One region of the Anaerobacillus alkaliphilus genome, then DNA from elsewhere that is predicted to be linked to it. Evidence: riboswitches for the same ligand, from Rfam matches in the RefSeq annotation. Region 1 holds a riboswitch; the other holds the start of a gene.
What was found. A riboswitch is a leader RNA that binds a small molecule or an ion and turns the genes downstream of it on or off. The one in region 1 is predicted to bind cobalamin.
Positions count from the first base shown of each region.

Region 2: linked by a shared signal. The riboswitch ahead of DS745_RS00370 (ABC transporter substrate-binding protein) and the one ahead of DS745_RS06140 (ribonucleoside-diphosphate reductase subunit alpha) in region 1 are both predicted to bind cobalamin.

Region 1 is NZ_QOUX01000023.1:53,400-60,947, forward strand. Features, by position in the region: gene DS745_RS06135 (ribonucleotide-diphosphate reductase subunit beta) at 81-1,118, opposite strand; gene DS745_RS06140 (ribonucleoside-diphosphate reductase subunit alpha) at 1,132-3,336, opposite strand; cobalamin riboswitch at 3,483-3,685, opposite strand; gene DS745_RS06145 (glycerate kinase) at 3,810-4,976, opposite strand; gene DS745_RS06150 (lysozyme inhibitor LprI family protein) at 5,009-5,179, opposite strand; gene DS745_RS06155 (lysozyme inhibitor LprI family protein) at 5,176-6,522, opposite strand; gene DS745_RS06160 (RNA polymerase sigma factor) at 6,519-7,034, opposite strand; gene DS745_RS06165 (glycoside hydrolase family 32 protein) at 7,275-7,548, opposite strand, start outside.
Region 2 is NZ_QOUX01000001.1:60,133-67,680, reverse strand. Features, by position in the region: gene DS745_RS00375 (FecCD family ABC transporter permease) at 1-634, opposite strand, end outside; gene DS745_RS00370 (ABC transporter substrate-binding protein) at 597-1,595, opposite strand; cobalamin riboswitch at 1,822-2,008, opposite strand; gene DS745_RS00365 (MogA/MoaB family molybdenum cofactor biosynthesis protein) at 2,126-2,647, shown strand; gene DS745_RS00360 (ATP-binding protein) at 2,736-4,523, opposite strand; gene DS745_RS00355 (response regulator transcription factor) at 4,523-5,239, opposite strand; gene ccsB (c-type cytochrome biogenesis protein CcsB) at 5,458-6,642, opposite strand; gene resB (cytochrome c biogenesis protein ResB) at 6,739-7,548, opposite strand, start outside.

The DNA.
Region 1 (7,548 bases):
CACTTTACCAAACCTATCAAAGCATGCTGAGTAAAATAGCACCTCCAACTTCTAAAAATGGAGGTGCTTTTCTATTATTTTTACAGGTCATCAAACCCGTTATCAACAGATACCTTTGTGTATTGACGTGACTTCTGTTCGAAAAAGTCACTTTTACTGCTGTTTACATCTTCATAGGCTTTAATCCATTTCATTGGATTTGTACGGTACCCCTCAAACGGCCTCTCAATTCCCAATTCATTGACTCGTTTATTCGCGATAAATTTGATATAGGATTCTAAATCCTCCATTTGAATACCAGAAATTTTTTCTCCAATAATATGACGACCCCATTGGATTTCCAGCTCAGCAGCTCGCCTGAATGTAGCTTGTACAAACTGGTCGTTAGCTTCACTATTTAATTCAGGATACTCTTTTCGTAGTTCTTTAAAAATATTTGAAAATAAATAAACATGCAACTGTTCATCACGATTAATGTAATTGATCATTGTCGAAGTTGAAACCATTTTCTGATTTCTTGCTAGGTTATAGAAGAAGCTAAAACCAGAATAAAAATTTAGACCTTCTAAAATCACATCATAGACAATCGACTCAAGCAATGTTTGAGGAGTTGGATCATTGATAAAACGATTATAACCTTCAGCGATAAAATCATTTCTTTCTCGAAGGATTGGATCATGCTTCCAATACTCAAAAATCTCATCTTGTTTTTGTTTATGAACAACGCTAGATAAGACATAAGAATAGCTTTGATTGTGGACTACCTCTTGAAAAGCTAGTACCGTCATTAATGCTGATAAACTAGAGTCTGTTAGATATCTCGCTACATGCATGGAATAGTCTGTTTGAATACTGTCTAAAAAAGCTAATAAACCAATAATCTTATTGAATGCTTCTTTCTCTACTAAACTTAATTTTTCATACTGTTTGATATCTGTGGACATGTTGATTTCAAACGGTGTCCAGAAGTTTGCTAACATATTTTTGTAGAGTGGATAAGCCCAAGGGAAGCGAACATCATCCCAGTTTAAAACATTTGAGCTTTGGCCATTAATTATGCCTGTAGATGCATTTGGTGCGGTTACATCATATAATTTCCTCGGGTGTAATGTGGTCATTGACTCATCCCTCCTAACTAGAACAACTTTCACAATCGTCTAACTCTGTAGCTGTTGATCGAACATAATAGGTTGTTTTTAGACCTTGTTTCCAAGCTTCTATGTGTAGGTCTAATAAGTCCTTCGCTCGAACCGTATTTTTTACATATAAATTAAATGAAATGGCCTGATCAATATGTTTTTGTCTTGCTGCATTCTGTTTAATGCTCCAGTGTTGGTCAATGTTATGAGCAGATTTATAGTACCAGGTAGTCGTTGCATTCAAATCAGGTGCTGTCACTGTAATTTTATAGTTTTTCTTTTCCTCAGAGTACTCTTTTTTAAAGATTGGATCGATAGAAGCAGTAGAGCCAGCGATAATCGAGGTTGTTGAATTTGGCGCCACCGCTAGCAAATAACCATTGCGAAGGCCGTATTGCTTCACTTCCTCTTTGAGTTCCTGCCACCTATCCGTTTGGTAGTTCCTAGCTTCAAAGTATTGGCCATTTTCCCAGTCAGATCCTTTAAATACCGGATAGACACCCTTTTCTTTGGCCAATTCTAGACTTGCTTTAATAGAAAGATAATTAATTTCTTCATATAAAGCATCTGCAAACCGAACTGCTTCCTCGGACTCCCACTTCACTTGTTTAATAGCCAAAAGATGATGCCAACCAAATGTACCCAAACCAATGGCACGATATTTTTGATTTGTTAACTGCGCTTGTGGGACATCAATTTTATTAAGGTCGATCACATTATCAAGCATTCGTACCTGGATAGGAATTAGCCGTTTTAGGACATCGTCAGTAACTGCTTTTGCAAGTGAAATGGAACTTAAGTTACAAACTACATAATCACCTGGCTGTTTCGTTATTACGATATTTCCATCTTGAGTCACTTCTTCCTTCACCAAAGTTGGACTCATGTTTTGCATAATTTCAGTACAAAGATTCGAACCATAAATCATCCCGGCATGTTTATTGGGGTTAAGACGGTTGACCGTATCTCGATAGAACATATACGGTGTCCCTGTTTCTAATTGTGAAACCATCAGTCTTTTCATGATTTCAATCGCAGGAATAGCTTCTCTAGAGAGAGCATCAGTTGCGATACATTCCTCATACTTAGTCCGAAATGTTCCTTCACCTTTTTGCTCATCAAAATAATCCTCTAATGAAAAACCCATAACTTGGCGAACTTCATGTGGATCAAATAGATACCAATTCTCTCGGTTTTCGACTTTCTCCATAAAAATGTCTGGAATACACACGCCAGTGAATAAGTCATGTGTTCGGAAGCGCTCATCACCGTTGTTTAGTTTGGCATCTAAAAATGCCAATATATCTTTATGCCAAATGTCTAGATAAACTGCAATCGCTCCTTGACGCTGTCCCAATTGATCGACGCTTACGGCCGTGTTATTAAGCTGTTTCATCCAAGGTAATACACCTGAAGAATTGCCTTTAAAGCCTTTAATTGAAGAGCCCTTTGCCCGTATTTTCCCTAAATATAAACCAAGTCCACCACCATTTTTACTTACCGTTGCGGCATCTGTATTACTATCAAATATGCCTCGCAAACTATCATCCACTGTATCTATAAAGCAGCTAGATAGCTGTCCATAGCTTTTCCCAGCGTTGGCTAGCGTAGGCGTTGCTACCGTCATGTAAAGATTGGATAATGCCCAGTAGGCCTCTTTGACATATTGTAATCTAAATGATTTTGGTTCCTTACTCAGTAGTGTCATGGCAATGATTAAAAATCGTTCTTGTGGTAATTCATATAAGAGTCCTTCATGCGTTCTCGCCAAATAGCGGTCTGCCAAGGTTTTTAATCCAATGTATGTAAATAAATGATCATTTTCAGGAAGAATAATTTTCTCTAACTCGTGAATTTCTGTTGAAGAATAATCTTGTAGTAAATCACTACGGTAAATGCCCTTATTAGTAAGAGCTACTATTAAATCATGTAATGATTGATAGGCTTGTCCACCTCGATTTTTTTCAATTTCTTCATACAAGTCTAATAGATATATTCTTGCAGCAACATACGTCCAATTTGGTTCCTCACTCGTCACTCTATCAAGTGACTCTAAAATTAATAAGTGCAAGACTTTTTCTTTTTCGACGTTATCTAATAATGTATTTATCTTTCCTTGGAACGAAATCGTATCCAGATCAGGATACTGCCTCAAAATTCCTTGTAATTCCTCTTCCCAACTAATTCCTACCTTCATAGTTGTAACCACCTTTCAGTTATACCAAAATAAAAACCCCTTCATCAGAGAAGAGGTTAAAAACGGTACAATGCTTAACAAAGGGGTCTGCGACTAGAAAGATACATAGATCCCCGTACCGTTCCTAGTCCCAATCCCCGAAGACGAAGAAACTTGGAAAACAGGCAGGTCTCCTGACTTATGCTTCTTCCTACTCTGAGCCTTCCCATATAAGTACCACAAAACGTGACGTTCTTATACAGTGGTTTTCTCATTTCGTCCACATTTACAGTTGCGGGGACAGTTTCGGACTTTCACCGAATTCCCTATTAAGTCTATAAAACTAGACACCTGTATTTCCAAATCATATTCACTTTTATCCATATACAGTCATAACTCAATTGCCACGCACTATATATTGTAGTTGTAATTTTATCCTAGGAAAGAATAAATTGCAATCATTTATTTTTTACTAGAGTCGAATGAGGAAGAATTTAGTCAGTTTTACACTGACTAGATGCTTTTCTTATTGATAACAACTTTATGACTGCTCCAAGATTTCGCGCAGTGTTTTTTACATTTTCGTATCCGTTTTCGAGTGCTTCTTCTAGCGATACAACACCTGGTACGATACTAAATACCGCATCAATGCCATGCTCATGAACATTTCTATAGTCGTTTGTTAAACTTCCGGCTATTGCAATAACTGGTACACCATGTTTTTTGGCAGTTAAGGCTACGCAAGTAGGTGTTTTCCCATGTATTGTTTGATGATTAATTCCACCTTCGCCGGTGATGACTAGGTCAGCGTCCCGAACTGCATCTTCCAAATTCGTTGCTTCAATCACTAGATCTCCACCACGCTTTAGTTCAGCAGACAGAAAAGCGAGTAGTCCAGCTCCTAATCCTCCTGCAGCACCGGCGCCTGGAAGATGCTCAATGTCTTTTCCTAGATCACGTCGAATAATAGCAGCATAGTGAGCTAAGTTGTAATCCAACTGAAGAATTTGTTCAGGTGTAGCCCCTTTTTGCGGTCCAAAAATTGCCGAAGCTCCTTTTGGGCCTGTTAACGGATTATTGACATCACAAGCGACGACAATCTTTACTTCTTGTAAACGGGGATCGAGGGAGAAGGCATCAATTTTGGCTAACTTTTCTAAACCCATACCTCCAAGAGGAATTTGATTTCCTTTTTCATCAAGGAGATTGGTTCCAAGAGCTTGTAACATCCCAGCTCCCCCGTCATTAGTGGCGCTTCCTCCGATACCAATGATCATTTTCTCTACACCCTTATCCAACGCAACCTTAATTAATTCTCCTGTTCCCCAAGTCGTTGTATGCATTGGGTTTCTTCTATCAAAAGGTACTAAGTGAATACCTGATGCAGCAGCCATTTCAATTACTACTGTTTTGCCATCACCTAGTAAGCCATACGAGGCTTGAACTGTATTTCCTAACGGGCCAGTAACAGTGGTGGTTTCAATTGTCCCCCCTGTTGCATCTACTAATGATTGAACAGTGCCCTCCCCGCCATCAGCCATTGGTATTTTTACTAAATGGCTATTGGGTAACACTTCTTTTAAACCCTCTTCAATTGCATTAGCTACTTCTAATGCTGTTAAGCTTTCTTTAAAGGAATCAGGTGCAATAACGATCTTCATCTGAAAACTCCTCCCCTATCTGCAATAAGAGACTACATATACTCTTCAACTAATTCAAAGCATCTTTCTTTCGTAATTCGGGCTTGTGTACTAATATATTCTAATGACTCCATCGTTCCTCCTTCAAAAACCTTTGATCTTTTCTTTGCCTCTTCATCTCTATATTTTATCCACCCTCGTTGTTCTTCCCTTAGCTTTGTCATTTCACTCTGAGGTAATCGATTTCAAGTGCGCTATAGATTTCATTTAAAGCATCATCCCATTGAGTGAACTCCTCACTTTGAGCCTGGATCATTTCTAATTGAGTTACAGCTTGTGAGTTTTCAGTTAAGCTATTTTCAATATCATTAAGTTTTGTTAGATAGTCTTCTTTTATATTGGTCTCAGGTTGGTCATGAATAATGCCTACGAGCGCACGATCTTCACCTATTTTCTCAAATACAAGTCGAAGACTACGCCAACCCATTCCATTAGGGCCTGCTTCAATATGATAATCAACGAAGTCATGGCTCTCTCTAGGATAGACTGCAGTCAAGTTCTCTAGTGAGCTATCTTGCCCAAGTATCTGATTTAATGCAACTTCTGCATTCATGAAGTCTACACCGTATACATAGTTTTTATAATATTCTTCATTTGTTAACTCAATCTGCTGATGTAAGCTAGATGAGGTTCGCCAAACTCGTTTAGTAGAATCTTTCATGAAACCTTCCAACTGATTTCTGGTCAAAACGATGTCAGTCTCCATATCAACATTAGCATAAGGAGAAAAACGAACCCCTTTTTCGTAGTGTGCCCATACTGCAACTGTTGCCATATCCTCATTTTTAAGTGCCCTGATTATTGTTGTTGCCGCTTCTAACGCTGTCGGAGGTAGTCCCTCTAATCCCATTTCTTCCTCGTCTTGGATCTGTTTTTCTACAATGCCACCTACTAATTCGTAAAAGGCTTTATTTCCTTCACTAATGAAAGAAGTCGGTATCTCTCCTGTCGTAAAACTATTCCTAATATAAACCGTTCCATTCACATCGACCATTACCGTACTATAAATTTCTTCACTTGAATTAAAAGAAATTGTTAGTAAAAACTGGTTAGGTTGCGCCGACTCTAGCGTCTCAGCAAATTCATTTTCGGTAATTTTCAACTTCTGCAACTCATCGGATACTTTAACCATATCTGCATCATTCAAATAAAAGTAAATATCTTCTTCATTCCAGCTTACTTTAATAAATTCAACAACACCCATGTTAGTTACATCACCAAATAGGAGTTTTTCTTCTGAAGGTAGCGCCTGATATTCGTTGTCCTCAACCACTTTTTGCAACATAGGAGCTAATAGAATGCTTAAAATGAGCGCAACGGCAGCGAATGATAGATAGTACTTATATTGGTAGGACCTTTTCTTTCCAGTCGTTTTCGAGGTTCTTTTATCAAACATTACATTCATTTGATTGAATATTTTAGACTTTTCATCTTCTGAGATCGTTATTTTTTCTTGTATACCATCAAACTCTTTATCCCATTTGTCTAAATCGTCAAATTTTCTCATTGCGAAAAGCCCTCCTTTTCCAATTGCTCCTTTAAAGCTTTTAGACCCCTTAATAAAGTAGTCTTTACCTTACTTTCGCTCCATTCAAGAATATTGGCTGTTTCTTGAATCGAAAAATCCTTTATTTTTCTTAAAATAATGACATCTCGGTGTGCCCTTCTTAACTTATGGAGTGCACAGTATAGTTCTTTTTCTGTTTCATTTAATGTTGCAATTTTTTCAGGAGTGTTGATCTCAGATGCAATGTAGGGAGTCCGATTGAATAAGTACGCTATCGGTCTATCCTTTCTAATAAAGTCTATCGTTAGGTTTCTAGCAATTCGAAAAAGCCACCCCTTTGCACTCCCACCTTGAAATGACGTGTATTTGTCAAAAGCAAGTAAGAAGGTCTCTTGCATAAAGTCCTTTGCCCGTTCATGATCACCAATCATAAATAACACATACTGGTAAATGTCATTGCTATAGTCAAGGTACCATTGATTGACTTGCTCCTTAATAATTGAATTCTCCAAAAGGTTCCTTTCCTTTCTAAACGATATATTTTTACTTTATCAACGGTTGATAATGAAAAAAGTTACACTTTTAAAAAATTCCATAAACTATCAAAAAAGAGGAGATACTTAGTATTCTCCTCTTTTTCGTATAGATTAACTTAAAACTTCCTCAACCTCTTCTACCTAGGTAGGAAATTCCCAATCTTGGTGCAAACGAGTGCCACTACAGTAATAAAATAACAATTATGTCTTTCATTATTATATACTCTTACCTATATCCCACTTCTTTAAGGAGACTATTTCCAATTCATCCTCAGCAAAAAAGCAAATTCCAGTTGCTTGTTCACTCGGGTACACTCGCCCAGTCATCACCTGTTCACCTCCATTGATAAACACTTCAATAGATGACTTATCAATATAAATATGTAAGTGTAACTGACCATTTTTTAATACCGCAGGTGCTTTACGTATTCCTCTTGGACCAACTCCTGCTTTTTTTCGGTCAAACGTGAGGGTTTCTTCTCTCGCATGA
Region 2 (7,548 bases), on a different contig from region 1:
ACTCCCATCCTCGCATTGAAACACTGCCCATGAGCCAACCAATAATCTGTCTTAGTTCTTCTCCTGTTAAAGCTATCATTAATGATATCAAAGATCCCAAAAATGAACTAAAGATTATACCCGTTAAGATAATAGTCTCTACAGACATTTGTCGGTGAATGACTTTTGCAAAGGAAATGACCAAAAGCAATGTAAGAAAACCAACAAGAATACTGACAATCGGCAACGTCATTTTTCCAACAAAAGGTAACGAAATACCGAAGAAGAGAACAAATACTGCACCTAATGCAGCACCTGATGATACCCCTAATGTATAAGGATCAGCTAATGGATTTTTTAAAAAACCTTGAAAAGCTGCTCCCGCAAGAGCTAAGGAAGCGCCAACTAACATAGCTAACAGCACTCGCGGGAGACGTATATTCCAAATAATATTAACTAACATTGGTTCAACTAATTCTAGGAATGGACTATAAAATAGCTTTCCCATAATAACCATTAGTATTTTCCAAATAGGAATTGAGACACTCCCTATTGAAATTCCTATAAATAACGCAATAATTAATAATACAAATGAAATAATGTAAGGAACTAAGGTTCTAGTCGTTGAAAACTTCTGGGTAAATAAGTTTTGCAAGTTGTCCTACTCCTTCAGCTAAACGAGGACCTGGTCTTGATAATGTGTCAGCATTAACATCAAAAATTTGTTCATTTTGTACAGCTGATACCGAGTCCCAACCAGCACGTTCAAGAATTTGTTGCTTCGGATTTTCAACATAATAACCGTACGTAGTAACAATAATATCCGGATTTAATACGATTACATCTTCTTCAGAGAATTGAGCCCAACCTTCAACTCCGCTAGCGACATTTGTTGCATTGATTGTTTCTAAAATCTCATGCATAAATGTATTACTACCTGTTGTCCAAAGAGTAGGATCAATTTCGAGCCATACTTTACGTTTTTCTTCACCTTTGACTTCGGCTGCTCTTTGACTAATTTCAGCAAAGCTTGCCTTTAAATCGCTAATAATTCGATGACCATTTTCAGAGAAGCCAGTTGCAACTGCAACAATATCAATCGCTCCGTATACTTCTTCAAATAAGTCTGAGTTACCTACAACTACTACAGGAATACCAGCAGCACGAACTTGATCTAACTTGTCCCCTGCAGCATACAACCCACCCTCATGAGCTAAAACTAAATCAGGCTCTAAAGATAACAATGTTTCTAAGTCAAACTCCATTTGCCCAACAGAAGCTACATCTAAAGCTTCAGCAGGGTAATTACACCAATCGCTTCGACCAACTACGTTTTCTCCTGCACCAACAGCAAATAAAGTTTCAGTAACACTAGGCATAAGTGAAACAATTCTAGTTGGTTGTGACTCAAGAGTTACTTCATTACCAACTGCATCAGTTATGGTTAATGGAAATTGTTCAGTAGTTACAACTTCCTCTTGATCTGCTACTTCCGTTTTTTCTGCGTCAACTACCGCAGGCGCTTCCTCCTGCTTTCCTTCTTCTGGACTCGTGCAGCCTAATACTACGGTAGCTGCTAAAAATAGTGATACTAGTAAAAGCATCCATTTCTTCATTTTTCCATACCCCTTTTCTTGTGTTTGGATGTAATTCAATAACAAGGATAAAACTCAGTCAGAAAAACTACATTGTTGCTTTTACATGACTAATCCAATCTTTTTGGTGAAAAAAATAAGTAAAAAAAAGAAAAAGTTCCCTTCAATGGGAACTTTTTGGTAGTCAGATATATGCAAAGTCACTAATAACTATGTACATAACTGCTTCCCCTTTTCCTCGAAGGTTTCACATTATTTCTTAAAGGCAGGTCTCCTGACTTACGCATTAACAAATGTTTTTCCTTCCCATCAAAGTATGACAGTGGACTTACAAAACATTCTAGCGTTTACAGTGGCGGGACCGTGTTGGAGTTACACCAACTTCCCTTTTAACACTTTACTTTAATAAAGTGACCTTAAAGAATACATTATTGATTTACTATTCCCATTATACATAATTATCCTAGTTTGAGAAGACCATTTTGTTTTCTTTTTTCAAATTATGGTATAATTCTACATGTATTTAGTTTATTTTATAGGAGGTTTTATCGATGGGAGTAGAAGAACATCGGAAAGAAGCGCCCAAAACGGTTAGTTGTATGATTATTACTGTTTCAGATACTCGAACTGAAGAAACAGATAAGAGTGGTCAACTTATAAGGGAATTATTAGAGGCAAACGGCAACTACAATGTCATCGACTATCATATTGTGAAAGATGAATACACTCAAATTCAATCACTTATTAGAGAAGCATCAGAACGTCCCGAGGTAGAAGCAGTTCTACTTAATGGGGGAACAGGTATTACATTTAGAGATACTACATATGAAGCTGTAAGAGATATGTTAGATAAAGAAATGCCAGGGTTTGGAGAGATATTCAGATACTTAAGTTACGCAGAAGATATTGGCCCAGCTGCTATTTTAAGCCGAGCTATTGCTGGAGTTCGTGGCGCAACAGCTGTCTTCTCGATGCCAGGATCAAGCGGTGCTGTAAAGCTAGCCATGACGAAATTAATTGTACCAGAATTAGCACATGTTATGCGTGAGATATATAAGGATGCCAAAAAATAAAAAATTCCCCTAAGGGAATTTTTTATTTTAAGTTAGCAATTTTATTTGTTAATGTTTCATAAGAAACAATCTAATTCTTTCTAAAAATCTATAATTCCTCATTTTTCGAAGGGATAAAGAAGGAAAATGTCGTACCTTCTCCTAACTTACTGTGTACTGAGACATGACCACCATGGGCCTCGACAATATTTCTTACAATAGCTAGTCCAAGTCCTGTTCCAGACCTTCCTCTCGTTCTAGCTTTATCCGCTTTATAGAAACGTTCGAACACAAATGGTAAGTCCTCTTCAGGAATACCAGAACCAGTATCACGAATATCTACTTTAATTCCTTCTCTAAGTGGCGAAACAGCTAGTGTTACTGAGCCTTGATCACTAGTATGTCTCATCGCATTATCGATTAAATTAGTAAATACTTGCTCAAGTCGATCTGGATCAACCATGATTACCTCTTCCACATCGGCAATCTCGGCCTTTAACACAATGTTATGGTCTTTAGCCAACCCTTGAAATTTGCGTAAAATTCTTCTAGAGAACTCTCGAATATTTACAGGTTCTATATTTAATTGAATATGACCAGCTTCCATTCTTGCTAAGTCAAGAAGTTCGTTTACAAGGCGCCCCATTCTTAGAGACTCATCATAAATGATTTGAGCAATCTCTTTCTTTTCCTCTTCAGAACCAGCAATGTCATCGATTATTGCCTCGCTATAGCCTTGCAACATGGCAATTGGAGTTCTTAATTCATGTGAAACATTTGCAATAAAATCTTTTCGAAGTTTATCATGTAGCCTCTCCTCAGTCATGTCTCGGAGTACTGCTACTGCCCCACGAACGAAATTTTCGTCATAAAGTGGCGTCATTAGTACAACCCATGTACGACCTTGTACGTCTACTTCTACCATTTGTTCTTTTTCTAGTGCAACAACTTGCTGAAACAATTTCTTTATCGCAGCAGGTAGATCATCTGTTACATCCCCACTCTTTAAACTCTGTTCAAAATACCAAGCCTGAATAAATTGCTCAGCTGGTGGGTTTGTAACTACAATACATCCCTTTCGATCTAAGGTAATAACACCATCTGCCATACTACTCAGAATTCTCGATAGCTGTTCTTTTTCTTGATTTAAAGCAGTTAGGTTCGTGTTTAAGACCCTACCCATACGGTTAAATGCCATTGCTAGAGAACCAATTTCGTCTCTTGTTAAAATAGGTACTTTTGTATCAAAATTACCTTTTGCGACTTCTAAAGAAGCTTGTCGCATTTTACGAAGTGGGGCCGTAATTCTGGTGGATAAGAAAAAGGCAAAAATAGTTGTTAACACAATCGCAATTCCTGCAGCTAAAAATATAATATTTTTTGTTTGGGTTAATGCTTCTTCAACAACTTCTAAATATTGATAGAGATAAAGTACTCCCGTTCGATTTTGTACCAATTGAATAGGCATACCGACAACTAATACTTCGTTATGAATTTCTTCCCCATCTGAATAAAAAGGAAAGTCACCTCTTGTAATAATTACCTCACCATCAGTAACTACCTTTAGTAACTCTGGATTTGTCTCAAAAAGTTCAACTGGAATTTTATCATTCTCGTTTGGATAATACCAAAACTCATCACCATCTAACACTAACAATAGCTTCATTGCATAGTTATCAATGATTCGCTGTGTTGTTGAAAGAGCCGCTTCCTCAGTTTCGTATTCTTCTAAAATGGAAGCAATCATTACCGCGTGATTTGTAAGTTGTTCTTCTGCCTGATCGGTATGAAACTTCTCAAAATACTGCAAAAGCATAATTGTTAGTACCGTTAAAACTACCGATACTAACAATAAAAACGTAAACCAAAGCTTTCCAACGACACTTCGCCAGAACATTACTCTTTCACTGCCTCAAATTTATACCCAACACCCCATACAGTTGAAATCATCGCTGCAGCATCTGGCGAAATGCGATTTAACTTTTCACGGAGACGTTTTATGTGAGTATCAACTGTCCGTAAGTCTCCAAAAAATTCATAGTTCCAAACATCTTTCAACAACTGTTCACGAGCAAACACTTTATCAGGTGACTGAGCTAAATAGAAAAGCAACTCATACTCTTTTGGCGTTAAACTAATTTCCGCTCCATCAACGGAAACTCTATGAGCATCGTTATCAATTGTTAAATGCGGAAACACTAATACATCTTTTGAAGATGTTTCTGTTTGTAAAAACTTTGTTGATGAAGATCTACGAAGTAACGCTTTGACACGAAGGACAACTTCTCTTGGACTGAATGGTTTAACGATGTAATCGTCAGTACCTGCTTCAAAACCTTGAACACGATTTGCTTCTTCACCTTTTGCTGTTAGCATAATAATCGGTGTTGCCTTTGATTTGCGAATTTCTTGGCAAACTTCAATTCCATCCATGCCAGGCATCATAATGTCTAATAAGATTAAATCATAATTATTTTCAACAGCCATATGGAGTGCAATTTCTCCATTTTCTGCGTCATCTACCTCATAATTCTCTCTTTCAAGATACATCTTTAAAAGACGGCGGATACGTTCTTCGTCATCGACGACTAGAACTTTTGCTTCTTTTGACATAAAAAAACTCCCCCTCAAACATTAAAGTACAATATAACCTATACTTACTATAAGTATGTTACATAATAATATATTTTAACATAACATCTATTTTTGACTATATAAATTTGTCAATTAACAGCAGTGTTTGGTTTTTGGTCACAATAATGAAAAATCATGGGAATATAAAATTTTCAACAATTTAAAAAAGCTTCAGGTTTTATCCTGAAGCTTTTGTCCTATGCATATGAATGAAGACCTGCAATAACTAAGTTAACGAAGATTAAGTTAAACATAATAATCGCAAAACCGATAACACATAACCAAGCTGACTTTTCTCCATGCCAACCTCGAGATAATCTAAGGTGTAGGTATGCTGCATAAAATAAGAAAGTTATTAAAGCCCATACTTCTTTTGGATCCCAAGCCCAAAAACGAGTCCAGGCAATCTGTGCCCAAATCATCGCAAAAATCAATCCACCTAACGTGAAAATTGGGAACCCAATTGCAATCGCACGGTAGCTTATTTCATCAGCGGCTTGTGGACTAACTCCACGTAGTAATGGCTGAAACAATTCTCCTACTTTTCTTCTCGTTACAAGTCTTATTAAATAATACAAAATCAAGCCAGTGAATAAAGACCAAATAACTGTGTTTAAGTCACCACTTTTGATATTAGGATGAACACTAAAGAAAGGAGACATCTTGTCTTCTGTTAAAAGTACATATTCATTTGGACCTACAATTGGAGGTAGGTGATAAACCATCTCTGATTCAATACCCTTCTCGTTTACGTAAGTAAATTGAGCTTCATAATTCAAGGCATTAAATGTAGAAGTAATTAGAATAAAACCAACTAAGCTTATAATTGAATACATCACAAATTCAATTGCTTTTACTTGCTTATCATTCTTTTTAAAATCTATCACTCTTAATAAATAAATGAGACCACCGGCAAACCCAATGGCTAGAATTCCCTGTCCTAAAGCCGTTGTAATAACATGAATTTTTAACCAAATACTTTGTAACGCTGGGATAAGTGGTGAAACTTCTCTAGGGAACATCGATGCATATGCAATAATTAGCATAACGACTGGCATTGAGAAAAAGCCCAGTACATCGGCCTTATAAATTGGATAGATAATAACAAATGCCAACGACATCATAATCCCTAAGAAAGTTGTATACTCAAACAGATTACTTACTGGAGCATGTCCTGCTACATACCAACGTGTGAAAAAATAACCAAGAGCAAATAATAACGCCAAAACTGCCGTAATATATCCTAACAAACCAGCCTTATTTTTTTCTTCTCCTGCTTTATTCTTAAACTTTTTTCCTGTTAGCGATACAGCAAAAAAGATAGTAGCCGCTAAATAAAGAAAAAAGGCTGTTAATAAGAGATTACTACTTAATTGAGCCACTTACATTACCTCCTTAAATGAAAACACGAATGTAGAATGAAGGTACCTCATACTTGGAAGCATCATTACCGCCATTCTACACTTTACATTACTATTCTACATTTTTTTCTCTTCTTCTTCCACTTTATCGATTGGCATAGTCAGTTGTGTTGAATTAACGACTATTTCAATGTCTTTTTTCAGACCAAACCAATTCTTGTTTGTATGAGCTGAAATCCAAAGTTCATCATTAACCTTTTGTATCCAAATACGTCTATGTGTCCAATACATTCCCTGGATAAGTCCAACCATAAAAATAAATCCACCAACAAATAAAAGTCCAAGTGTATAGTCTTTACGGACTACTAAGTTTGTAACATGATTCATTTCAATATCTACAAATCTCATTCTGTGTGTATTCTCTCCACCAATATCTTGGTTCGTTTGTATCCCTACGAAAGAGATTTCTCCTTCTGGTTTATCAGGAGAGATCATTTTAAAAATAAAGGCTGGGTTATTTGGAATACGGGATTGTGATGAAGGCGTACGATTATCATCGAAATAAAAGTCTGGAAAATATTCAATGATTTCTATTAGATAGCCATTACCTAAATCATAAATTGAATTAGGATCGTATGTCGACACATCAATTCTACCGAAACGATTACCTGTGGCATTTTCCTCAAGTTCGAAACTCATCTGACTTATCTCGTTTTGCTTGAATGCATATTGATAAAGAGCATATCCATGAAATTTAAATGGATCATTCACTTTTATGTCATGTCTAGCAATTTCGACTAACTCTGGTTCTTTGCCAACAACTCCGTCGTCAACTCTTTGAAATAAGGTTGCTGAGGTTTGATAGGTTTTTACGACAGGGCTTCCTACACGCATTAAAGCCTCTCTGAAACGCTCATCTGTATCATC